Verminephrobacter eiseniae EF01-2: one gene and its partner. The main gene of each other region encodes a partner of the protein of the gene in region 2 in a complex. Links are inferred from orthologs where the notes say so. Each region holds a gene or a part of one and is shown on either strand. Other genes may lie near its edges.

The links.
Region 1: the proteins of VEIS_RS10635 (region 2) and cheY are in contact, whole or in part, in a crystal structure (PDB 1U0S), measured with the Thermotoga maritima proteins. The link is inferred for Verminephrobacter eiseniae EF01-2 from one-to-one orthologs. Residues at the interface, in WP_004081040.1 of Thermotoga maritima: Lys186, Gly188, Thr189, Gln190, Leu191, Ser193, Ala194, Arg195, Tyr197, Leu198, His201, Glu223, Ser247, Ser248, Ile249, Ala250, Asp251; in WP_004081049.1 of Thermotoga maritima: Ser82, Ala83, Met84, Gly85, Gln86, Gln87, Val90, Ile91, Ile94, Lys95, Lys99, Asp100, Phe101, Val103, Lys104, Gln107, Arg110, Glu113, Ala114, Lys117.

The regions. Positions count from the first base shown.
Region 1 is NC_008786.1:4,872,437-4,876,699, reverse strand. The notes cover bases 1,302-4,013. They hold cheY (chemotaxis response regulator CheY), read right to left. Parts: upstream 2,995-4,013; coding sequence 2,608-2,994; downstream 1,302-2,607. Other genes in these bases: motB (flagellar motor protein MotB), read right to left, coding at 3,050-4,013; VEIS_RS21405 (protein phosphatase CheZ), read right to left, coding at 1,980-2,603; VEIS_RS21410 (BMP family protein), read right to left, coding at 1,302-1,795. Also shown: VEIS_RS21415 (5'-methylthioadenosine/S-adenosylhomocysteine nucleosidase), read right to left, coding at 1-767; more of VEIS_RS21410, read right to left, coding at 785-1,301; more of motB, read right to left, coding at 4,014-4,033; flagellar motor stator protein MotA, read right to left, coding at 4,030-4,263. UniProt on the Bacillus subtilis protein: Involved in the transmission of sensory signals from the chemoreceptors to the flagellar motors.
Region 2 is NC_008786.1:2,468,137-2,473,227, forward strand. The notes cover bases 839-3,737. They hold VEIS_RS10635 (chemotaxis protein CheW), read right to left. Parts: upstream 3,404-3,737; coding sequence 1,274-3,403; downstream 839-1,273. Other genes in these bases: VEIS_RS10630 (chemotaxis protein CheW), read right to left, coding at 839-1,171; VEIS_RS10640 (response regulator), read right to left, coding at 3,445-3,737. In the rest of the region: VEIS_RS10625 (CheR family methyltransferase), read right to left, coding at 1-607; more of VEIS_RS10630, read right to left, coding at 683-838; more of VEIS_RS10640, read right to left, coding at 3,738-3,807; VEIS_RS10645 (hypothetical protein), read right to left, coding at 3,840-4,286; VEIS_RS10650 (hybrid sensor histidine kinase/response regulator), read left to right, coding at 4,471-5,091. UniProt on the Bacillus subtilis protein: Involved in the transmission of sensory signals from the chemoreceptors to the flagellar motors. CheA is autophosphorylated; it can transfer its phosphate group to CheB, CheY or CheV.

The DNA.
Region 1 (4,263 bases), 2.4 Mb from region 2 along the record:
TTGAACGTGTATTCGCGAAACGCCTTGTTGTCCACGAAGGCCGGGCCGGATACGCCGTTGCCGCCCACCACCACGCGCGGGCGCCGTTGCAGGCATTGGCCGGCGTGGCAATGCGCCAGATCGATGTCTTGCAGGCTGCGCGCCAGCGCCAGCATCCGGGCATCGGCGGCAAACCAGAACTGTTGGCTGATCTGCGGGCTGGCGGCCGAGCGCACTTGCACCGAACGCGGGTGCATCATGCCGAAGGCCGGCAGGGGCAGCAGTTCGCTTTTCATCCATTCCGGCACGCTGTACTGGCCGGGCGGGCCTTCGCGGGCCATCAGCCATTCCATGTACTGGCCCCACTGCGCCGGCACGCTGACATCGCCGATATGCAGGCCGGGGTTCACGCCGCCGGCGATGCCGCTGAACATGATGTGGCTGATGTCGAAGCGGTCCAGCACCCGCTGCGTGTTCATCGCCGCATTGGTCATGCTTATGCCCGACAGGAACAGCACCACCGGCTTGCCGGCCAACAGGCCGGTGCTGAACTCCACGCCGCCGATGCGGTGCGACACCGGCTGCTGCAACTGCGCCAGCAGCAGCGCGAGTTCGGGCGCAAAGGCCGAGATCACGGCGATGCGCGGCTGGTCATCGAGCCGCAGCGCCTGCTTGTCGGGCGGCACCGACGCGCAGCCGGTGACGAGCATGGCCAGCGCCCACAGGCCCAGCCGGCGGATGCTGCGTTGGATCAGGCCAGGGCGTGGCGCGTGCGCGGTGTGGTGCATGGCCGGGTTCCTTGCTTTTATTTGGCGGCTGTCGCGGCCGTGGATTGGGGTTGGCTGTCGTCGATCTTCACGGTAAACCGGCCGGCCAGGATATCCGCCTGCCTGGCCCGGACCTTGGCGCTCAGGTCGGCGGGCACCTTGTTCGCGAAAGTGCCCAGCGGGGCAAGCTCCGAGCCTTTGTGCCGCATCATCGAATACGGGCCGTAGTCCTCGGCGCTGAAGCGGCCTTCGCGCAGCAGTTTCAAGGCCCGGTCGATGCTCGGCTCCATATGCCACAGGGCCGAGGTCACCACGGTGTCGGGGTATTGCGGCTGCGTGTCGAGCACATTGCCGATGGCCAGTTTGCCTTTTTCCCGGGCGGCGTCGCTCACGCCGAAGCGCTCGGCATAGAGTATGTCGGCGCCCTTGTCGATCAGCGCCAGGCTGGCCTCCTTGGCCTTGGGCGGGTCAAACCAACTGTTGATGAAAGTCACGGTGAACTCGACCTTGGGGTTGGTCTCGCGGGCGCCGGCCATGAAAGCCTGCATCAGGCGGTTCACCTCGGGGATCGGAAAGCCGCCCACCATGCCGATCTTGTTCGATCGGGTCATGCCCCCGGCGACCATGCCCGACAGATAGGCCGGCTCCTGGATGTAGTTGTCGAACACGCTGAAGTTGGGCGCCTGCGGCTTGCCCGAGGAGCCGAACAGAAACGCCGTTTTGGGGAAATCCCTGGCCACCCTGCGCGCCGCAGCCTCCACCGCAAAGACCTCGCCGACGATGAGCTGGTTGCCGCCGGTGGCGTACTCGCGCAGCACGCGCTCGTAATCGGCGTTGGCGACATTCTCGCTGGCCCGGTAGTCGATCTCGCCGCGCGCCTGCGCCGCTTTCAGCGCCTTGTGGATGCGGCTGGCCCACTGCTGCTCGAAAGGCACCGTGTAGATCGCCGCCACCCGCAGCTTGGGCTGCGCCGTGGCCGGCCCGGCGGCGATCGACAAGGCCAGCGCAGTGCACAGCAGGCTGGCGCTCAAGAGGCGGCGAGTGGTCATGGTGGTGTGGCGTCGTCGATGGAGGGGGAAAAAAACGGTTCCGGGAAGGTCCGCCGCGCAGGAGTATGCAATAAGCATGCGCGCCAGCCTGCTGCTGTCCTGCGGTCGTCCTGCGGTGTCCTGCTGCCGACCCGCTGCCGCCCTGGGCGGAGCCGCTTCGGCGCCCGGCCGGCGCGCCGGGTTTTCAAAACCCCAGGCTGGCCAGCAGGTCGTCGACCTGCGATTGGTCGGTGACCACGTCGGTGCGGTGGCCCGGGTCTACCACCGGGCCTTGCAGGCGGGCCGGGGGCGGCAGCGCCGTGGCGGGCGCTTGCGCACCCGGCGGGGCAGTTTGTATCAGCAACTGCACCAATTGGGCTTCCAGCGTGGCGGCCAGGTGCACCACGCGGGCGATGACCTGGCCGGTCAGGTCATGGAAGTCCTGCGCCATCATGATTTCGGTCAGGTGGATGTCCGCTTCCTGGGTCACGCGCTCGACATCGGACAGGAAGTTCATGATGTCGCCCCGGGCCACGGCGGCGACCGGGTCGTGCACCAGGGCGGTCACCACGCGGCGCGTTTCGGTGGCGATGTAGCCGTGCTGCGCCTTGGCCTGCTCGACGCGGCTGAGCACCTTTTCGGCCGCTGCGCCGGTCAGGCGGGCGATGTAGGACAGCCGGCTCTGGGCATCGGGCAGTTCGTGCATCGAGTCGCGCAGTTTGTCGGCATAGCCCAACTCGTTGAGCGCGTCGTGCAGTTGGCGCGTCAGCAGGCCGATTTTCTGGTGCACGTCGGCCGGCGGCAGGTCGTCGTCCGGGAGGTCGTTCATGGTGTCATAACCCCACTTTCTTGAGGATCAGGCTCACTTTTTCTTCGAGCGTGGCCTTGGTGAAGGGTTTGACGATGTAGCCGGCGGCCCCGGCCTGGGCTGCGGCCACGATGTCTTCCTTGCGGGCTTCGGCGGTGACCATCAGCACCGGCAGGTGCTTGAGCTTGCCGTCTTTCTTGATCTCGGCCAGCAGTTGAAAGCCGTTCATGTTCGGCATGTTGATGTCGGCCACCACGAAGTCGAACTTGCCGGCGCGCAGCTTGTGCAGCGCCACCACGCCGTCTTCGGCCTCGTCGGCGTCGGTGAACCCGCTTTCCTTGAGCAGATTGCGCACGATGCGGCGCATGGTGGAAAAGTCGTCGACGATCAGAAAACGAAGGTCAGTGGTCACAGGGTCGCCTTTCGGTCGGAGATGGCTGCATGCAAGGCTTGTCGATTCGTAACGGCTACCGGCTCGGGGCGGGGCGGGGCGGCTCGGGGTGCAGGGCCGGCCTGGCCTGGGCGTCATGCAGCAGTTGCGTCGCCGTGATCGCGGGCAGTTCCCGGGCCATCAGCCGCTCTTCGGCCTCGTGGGTCAGCACCGTGATGGAGATGCGCCGGTTGGCCGGCGCGAGCGGGTCGTCAGGCGCCAGCGGATCGCTGGCCGCCAGGCCCACCACGCGGCCGAGTTGGTCGTCCGGCATCCCGGCCGAGACCAGTTCGCGGCGCGAGGCATTGGCGCGGTCGGCCGATAGTTCCCAGTTGCTGTAGCCCGGCTCGTCGTGCGGGCCGTATTTGCCATAGGGCACGGCGTCGGTATGGCCGGCCAGGCTGATGCGGTTTTTCACGCCGCCGAGCGCTGCGCCGATGGCGTGCAGTATGTCGCGCATATGCGGCAGCACGCGCGCGCTGCCGCTGTCGAACATCGGGCGGTTTTGTTCGTCGATGATCTGTATCTGCAGGCCGTCGGGCGTGATGCGGATGCGGATTTGCGAGCGGTATTCGTTCAGCCGCGGGTTGCTGGCCATCAGCGCATCGAACTTGGCCCGCAGGGCCTCGATGCGCTGGCGGTCCTGGCGCGCGTACTCGGCGTCCAGGCCGATGCGCCGCTGCCCGGATGCCTGCGCGCCCGAGCGCCGGCTCTGGCCGAGCGCCTTCGTCAGGTCTTCGCCCCCTGCGGGAATCACGCTGGAACTGCGGCCCGCGCCGTCCGTGCCGACCATCGACGCGCCCAGCGGCGCGGCGAAGTAGGCGGCAATCTCTTGCAGATCGCCCTTGGCGGTCGAGCCCAGCAGCCACAGCAGCAGAAAGAACGCCATCATGGCCGTGACGAAATCGGCATAGGCGATTTTCCAGGTGCCCATATGCCCGGCAGGCGCGGCCCTGTGCACGCGCCGGACGATGATGGGCTGGAGTTTCTTTTCTGCCGTGACGGCAACCGGCGCAGTCATTTGCGCTCCTTCACATGCTTTTCCAGTTCCAGAAAGCCCGGGCGCACGCTGCTGAAAAGCACCTTGCGGCCGAACTCTATGGCCGTGGCCGGGTTGTAGCCCTGCATGCTGGCCAGCAGCGTGGACTTGATGCATTGCAGCTCTTTGCCGGCATCGTCGGCCCTTTGCTCGAGCAGACCGCCAAACGGCTCGACCACGCCATAGGCGAGCAAGATGCCCAGGAAGGTGCC
Region 2 (5,091 bases):
CACCCTTGCCGCGAAGAAAGAACCGCTGCAAACGCTCGGCGCCAAGCCGCTTCAAGCCATCGAGCCGATACACCCCCTGCGCGGCCGTGGCCAGCACGCGCGAGTCGATATCACTGGCGACGAGCGTGAAAGCCGCATGGGCGCCGAGGGTCTCCAGCACCGTCATCGCGATCGAGTAAGGCTCCTCCCCGGTGGAGGCGGCGCTGCACCACAGCCGCCAATTCGGCGCTGGCGCCGATGCGGCCGCCGACTTGGCGCGCAAATGCGCAGCCAATATCCCGAAGTGATGCTGCTCGCGAAAGAAGGCCGTCAGGTTGGTGGTCAGCGCATTCACGAACTCCTGCCACTCCGGCCCGTCGTGCGTTTGCAGCCAGGCCAGGTAGTCGTGAAAACTGCGGTGCCCGGTATCGCGCAAGCGCCGCGAGAGGCGGCTGTACACCATCGCGTGCTTGCCGTCATGCAGGTTGATCCCGGCGCGCTGATGGATCAGCGCCTGCACCCGCGCAAAGTCGGCCTGGGTCCAGGCAAATTCGCGCCCCTGCTCCAGCGGTCCCGAGGGGGGCGCAGGCCGTATCGGCAATGGGGCGGCGCAGGTGCTCTCGGGCATGGTGCTACGGGTCCGGCCGCAGGTGGGTGTGGGTCAGGGGGGGGGTGAGGCGCCCGGGTGGTTGACGCCCGAAGGCTATTCGTTGGCGGCCGCCAGCCCCATGTCCGCGCTGGCCATGAGTTTTTCGATGTCCAGCAAAATCAGCATCCGCTCGCCGACCGAGCCCAGTCCGAGGATGCAACCGTTGTCGATGGCGCTGTCCACATCGGGCGCCGGGTGAATGCTGTCGGGCGTCAGTCCCATCACATCGCTGACCGAATCGACCACGATGCCGACCACCCGGCTGCGCAAATTCAAAATGATGACCACGGTAAAGCTGTTGTAGTCCGCCTGCGCACAGTGGAACTTCAGGCGCATGTCGACAATGGGAACGATGGTGCCCCGCAGATTGACCACGCCCTTGATGAAATCGGGGGCATTGGCAATCCGCGTCGGCGGCTCATAGCCGCGGATTTCCTGCACCTTCAGAATGTCGATGCCGTATTCCTCTTGGTCCAGGCGGAAGGTCAGATACTCGCGCGCGCCCGCCGGCGCGGCATCGGCAGTCTTGGCGATCACAGTCATGGGGCTTCTCCTTGGGAATCACGGTTTTTCATCGCGCATGAAGCGGGCCTGCGCCTGCGCCAGGCCGCCGGCGCCGCCCCTCGATGGGCCGGGGATGGCATATCAATGCCGCGCCCGGCGCACCAGGCCCCCCGTGTCCAGAATCAAGGCCACCGTACCGTCGCCGAGAATGGTGGCGCCCGACACATTCGGAACCTTGCGGTAGTTCGACTCCAGATTCTTCACGACCACCTGGTGCTGGCCGAGCAGTTCATCGACGAGCAGCGCAACGCGGCTGCCGTCATCTTCGACCACCACCATGATGCAACTGGACTTGTCCAGGTCGAAGCGCGGCACCTGGAAAATCTTCTCCAGCGCGATCACCGGCATGTATTCGTCGCGCACCTTCACCAACTGCGACCCTTGCGCCACCGTGCTGACCGCGTCGGTATCGACCTGGAACGACTCGACCACGCAAGACAGCGGCAGGATGTAGACCTCCTCGCCCACCCCCACCGACATGCCGTCCATGATGGCCAGCGTCAGCGGCAGGCGCACCGAGACCTTCATGCCGTAGCCTTCGGCGGAATCGACTTCGACCGATCCGTTGAGCGCCGCAATATTGCGCTTGACCACATCCATGCCCACACCGCGCCCGGACACATCGGTGACCTGGTCGGCGGTGGAAAAGCCCGGAGCGAAGATCAGTTGCCAGACATCCGCGTCCGCCATCTGCTCGGAGACCTCCAGCCCGCGCTCGCGCGCTTTGCGCAGAATCTTCCGGCGCGCCAGGCCCCGGCCGTCGTCACGCACTTCAATGACGATGGAGCCGCCCTGGTGGGCCGCTGACAGCGTGATCGTGCCCTGCTCGGGCTTGCCCATGGCCAGGCGGTCGGCGGGCAGTTCGATGCCATGGTCGCAGCTATTGCGCACCAGGTGCGTCAGCGGGTCGATGATTTTTTCCACCAGCCCCTTGTCCAACTCGGTGGCTTCGCCCAAGGTCACCAGTTCGACCTTCTTGCCCAGTTTGTTGGCCAGATCGCGCAACATGCGCGGGAAGCGGTTGAAAACGATGGACATCGGGATCATGCGGATCGACATCACCGACTCCTGCAGATCGCGGGTGTTGCGGTCCAGGTCGGCCAGACCGGCCAGCAACTGCTGATAAGCGCTGGCGTCCAGCCCACGGCTGTTTTGCGCCAGCATGGCCTGGGTAATCACCAACTCGCCGACCAGGTTGATCAACTGATCCACCTTTTTCACATCGACACGAATGGTCGTTGACTCCACCTGCGCCTGCGCTGCGGCCTTGGGCTCAGCGCCCGCTTTCGGCTCGGCGCCCTTCGGCTCGGCATCGGCCTTGATCTCGGCGCCCGCCTCGGGCGCCGGCACCGGGGCCACCGGCGCGGTGGGCGGCGCGCCGGGCGCGCCGGTGAAAAACTCGTAAGGGGCCTGGCTGGCGGCGCTTGGAGCGACCGGGGCCGCAGCGGCGTCACGCAACTGCACTTGCTCCTTGGCGACATGAAACGCCAAAAGATCGAGCAGCTCCTCATTGCTGGCCGCCGTCTGCACCGCAAACCAACGGGCATTGGCCGGTGCGCCGGCAAGGTCGCGGATGCTGCCCAGGCCGGGAATGTCGCGGAACAGTTCCCTGATCGCGTCGGCCTGCTCCGGCCGCTCCAGCGGGCCGATCCGGATTTCCAGCGCCCGGGCCTGCCCGGCAAACGCCGGCGCCAGCGCCTTCGGGGCGGTCTGCGCCGGGGCTGGCGTCGCCGCCGCAGTAGCAGAAGCCGCAGCCGCAGCCGCAGCCGCCGCATCATCGGGCAGCAGCCCGGCGGCCAGATCAGCGATTCGGCGCAGCAGCGCTGTGGTGGACACGGCCTGGCCCTGGCCGCCGGCCTGATGGCGGGCCAACAGATGGCGCGCTGCGTCGGCAGACTCCAGCAGCACGTCCACCATCTGCGCAACGGCTTGCACCTCGTGGCGGCGCAAGCGGTCCAGCAGCGACTCCATCTGGTGCGTCAGTTCGGCCACATCCGCGAAGCCGAAGGTGGCCGAGCCGCCCTTGATCGAGTGGGCGCAGCGGAAGATGCCGTTGAGTTCCTCGTCATTGGCGCTGCGCAGGTCCAGTTCCAGCAGCATCTGCTCCATCAGGTCGAGGTTCTCGCTGGCCTCCTCGAAGAAGATTTGATAGAACTGGCCCAGGTCGAAATCGGCGCCTGCACCCGATACTTCCTGGCGGGTTTGCTCCATGGTGCTCTCCTGTGTCTGCGCTGGTTTCGATCCATCGGGCTTCAACGGATCACTTTCTGAATCACCTCGATCAGGCGATGGGGATCGAAGGGCTTGACCAGCCAGCCCGTCGCGCCCGCCGTGCGGCCGGCCTGTTTCATCTGGTCACTCGATTCGGTGGTCAGGATCAGGATCGGGATGGTCTTGAATTTGGGCAGCTCGCGCAGCTTGCGGGTCAGGCCCAGGCCGTCGAGCCGTGGCATGTTCTGGTCTGCCAGCACCAGATCGATGCGGTGGGTCTCGGCCTTTTCCAGGGCATCTTGCCCGTCCACGGCCTCCACGACGTGATAGCCGGCGCCGGTCAGGGTGAACGCCACCATTTTCCGCATCGAAGGTGAATCATCTACGGCAAGAATCGATGGCATGTAGGGCTCCAACGGGTTTGCAGGGGGAGACATCAAAACAGGTCGACGGAACCTGCGTCCATCTCGCTTTGCGTGACCGGGTTGGGCCGGTCCGGCGCCATCTCGGCAAAGGGCGCCGCGTCTTCGCCCTCCTCATGGCCCATCGCGTCCGAGGCCAGGCGAAAGGCGCAGCCCTGCAGCACCTTGGTGGTGTGCCAGATCAGTTGCGAGGCCATGTCCTGAAACTGCAACTCGGTCACGGCGTTGCGCAGCGCCGACCGGGCCGCCCGCAGTTCGGGCCAAGTGCCGACCACGCCATCCGTCAACGAGGCGTTGGCCGCACCGAAGCACTCCAGCAAATTGTCGGTGGCATGGTTGAGCAGCCCCTCCAGGCGCTGCAGGTCATGCATCACGACCAGCAGCGAATCCTGCAGTTCCGCCGCCACCATGACGGGAACCTGCACCGCAGGCCCGGTGGATGTCGTTGGCGTAGATGGCATCGTTTCTCCGTCACAAGGGGGCCGCACGGCACGCAAAACACAGGATTACGATAGGGGATCAGGATTTTTTGCGGCCATCGTGCAAACCACGACGCCCGCGCCCATTGGACACCGACGCGGCCACCGGCAAGCGCTCTTGTTTGTTCCAGTTTGTTCCCTTTTGTATTTTTGCGAGAGCACTTCGATGGTCAGCGCAACGAGCGATCAGCCCCTGGAGATACTGCACCTGGAAGATTCACCGGTGGACCATGAATTGGTGGCGCTGACACTGCGCCGATCCGGCGTCGCTTGCCAACTGCGGCAGGTCGACCGCCTGCCCGAATTTCAACGGCTGACCGACGCCGGGTCGTTCGACATCATCCTGGCAGATTACCGATTGCCCGGATTCACGGCACTCGATGCCTGGGCGCATGTAGCGCAAAAGCCGCAGCACCCGCCGTTCATTTTGCTGACCGGCGCCATCGGCGAGGCCGCCGCCGTCGACGCGATGCGCCTTGGCGTGGCGGACTACCTGCTCAAAGACGCAATGCCGCGCCTGCCCCAGGTGATCGCGCGCGCCATCGAGGTGCACGAAGCGCGCCGGGCGCGCGAACGGGCGGTGGCCGAACTGGCCATCTCCGAGCGCCGGCTGGCAGAGCTGGCAGAGCACCTGCAAACATCGATCGAGCAGGAACGCGCAGCGATTGCGCGCGAAATCCACGACGACATCGGCGGCGCCCTGACGGCCGTGCGCGTTGCCGTGGCCTGGATCGGCCGCCACGGCAGCGACCCGGCGCTGCTCGAACATGCGCGCTCTGCCGCCGAG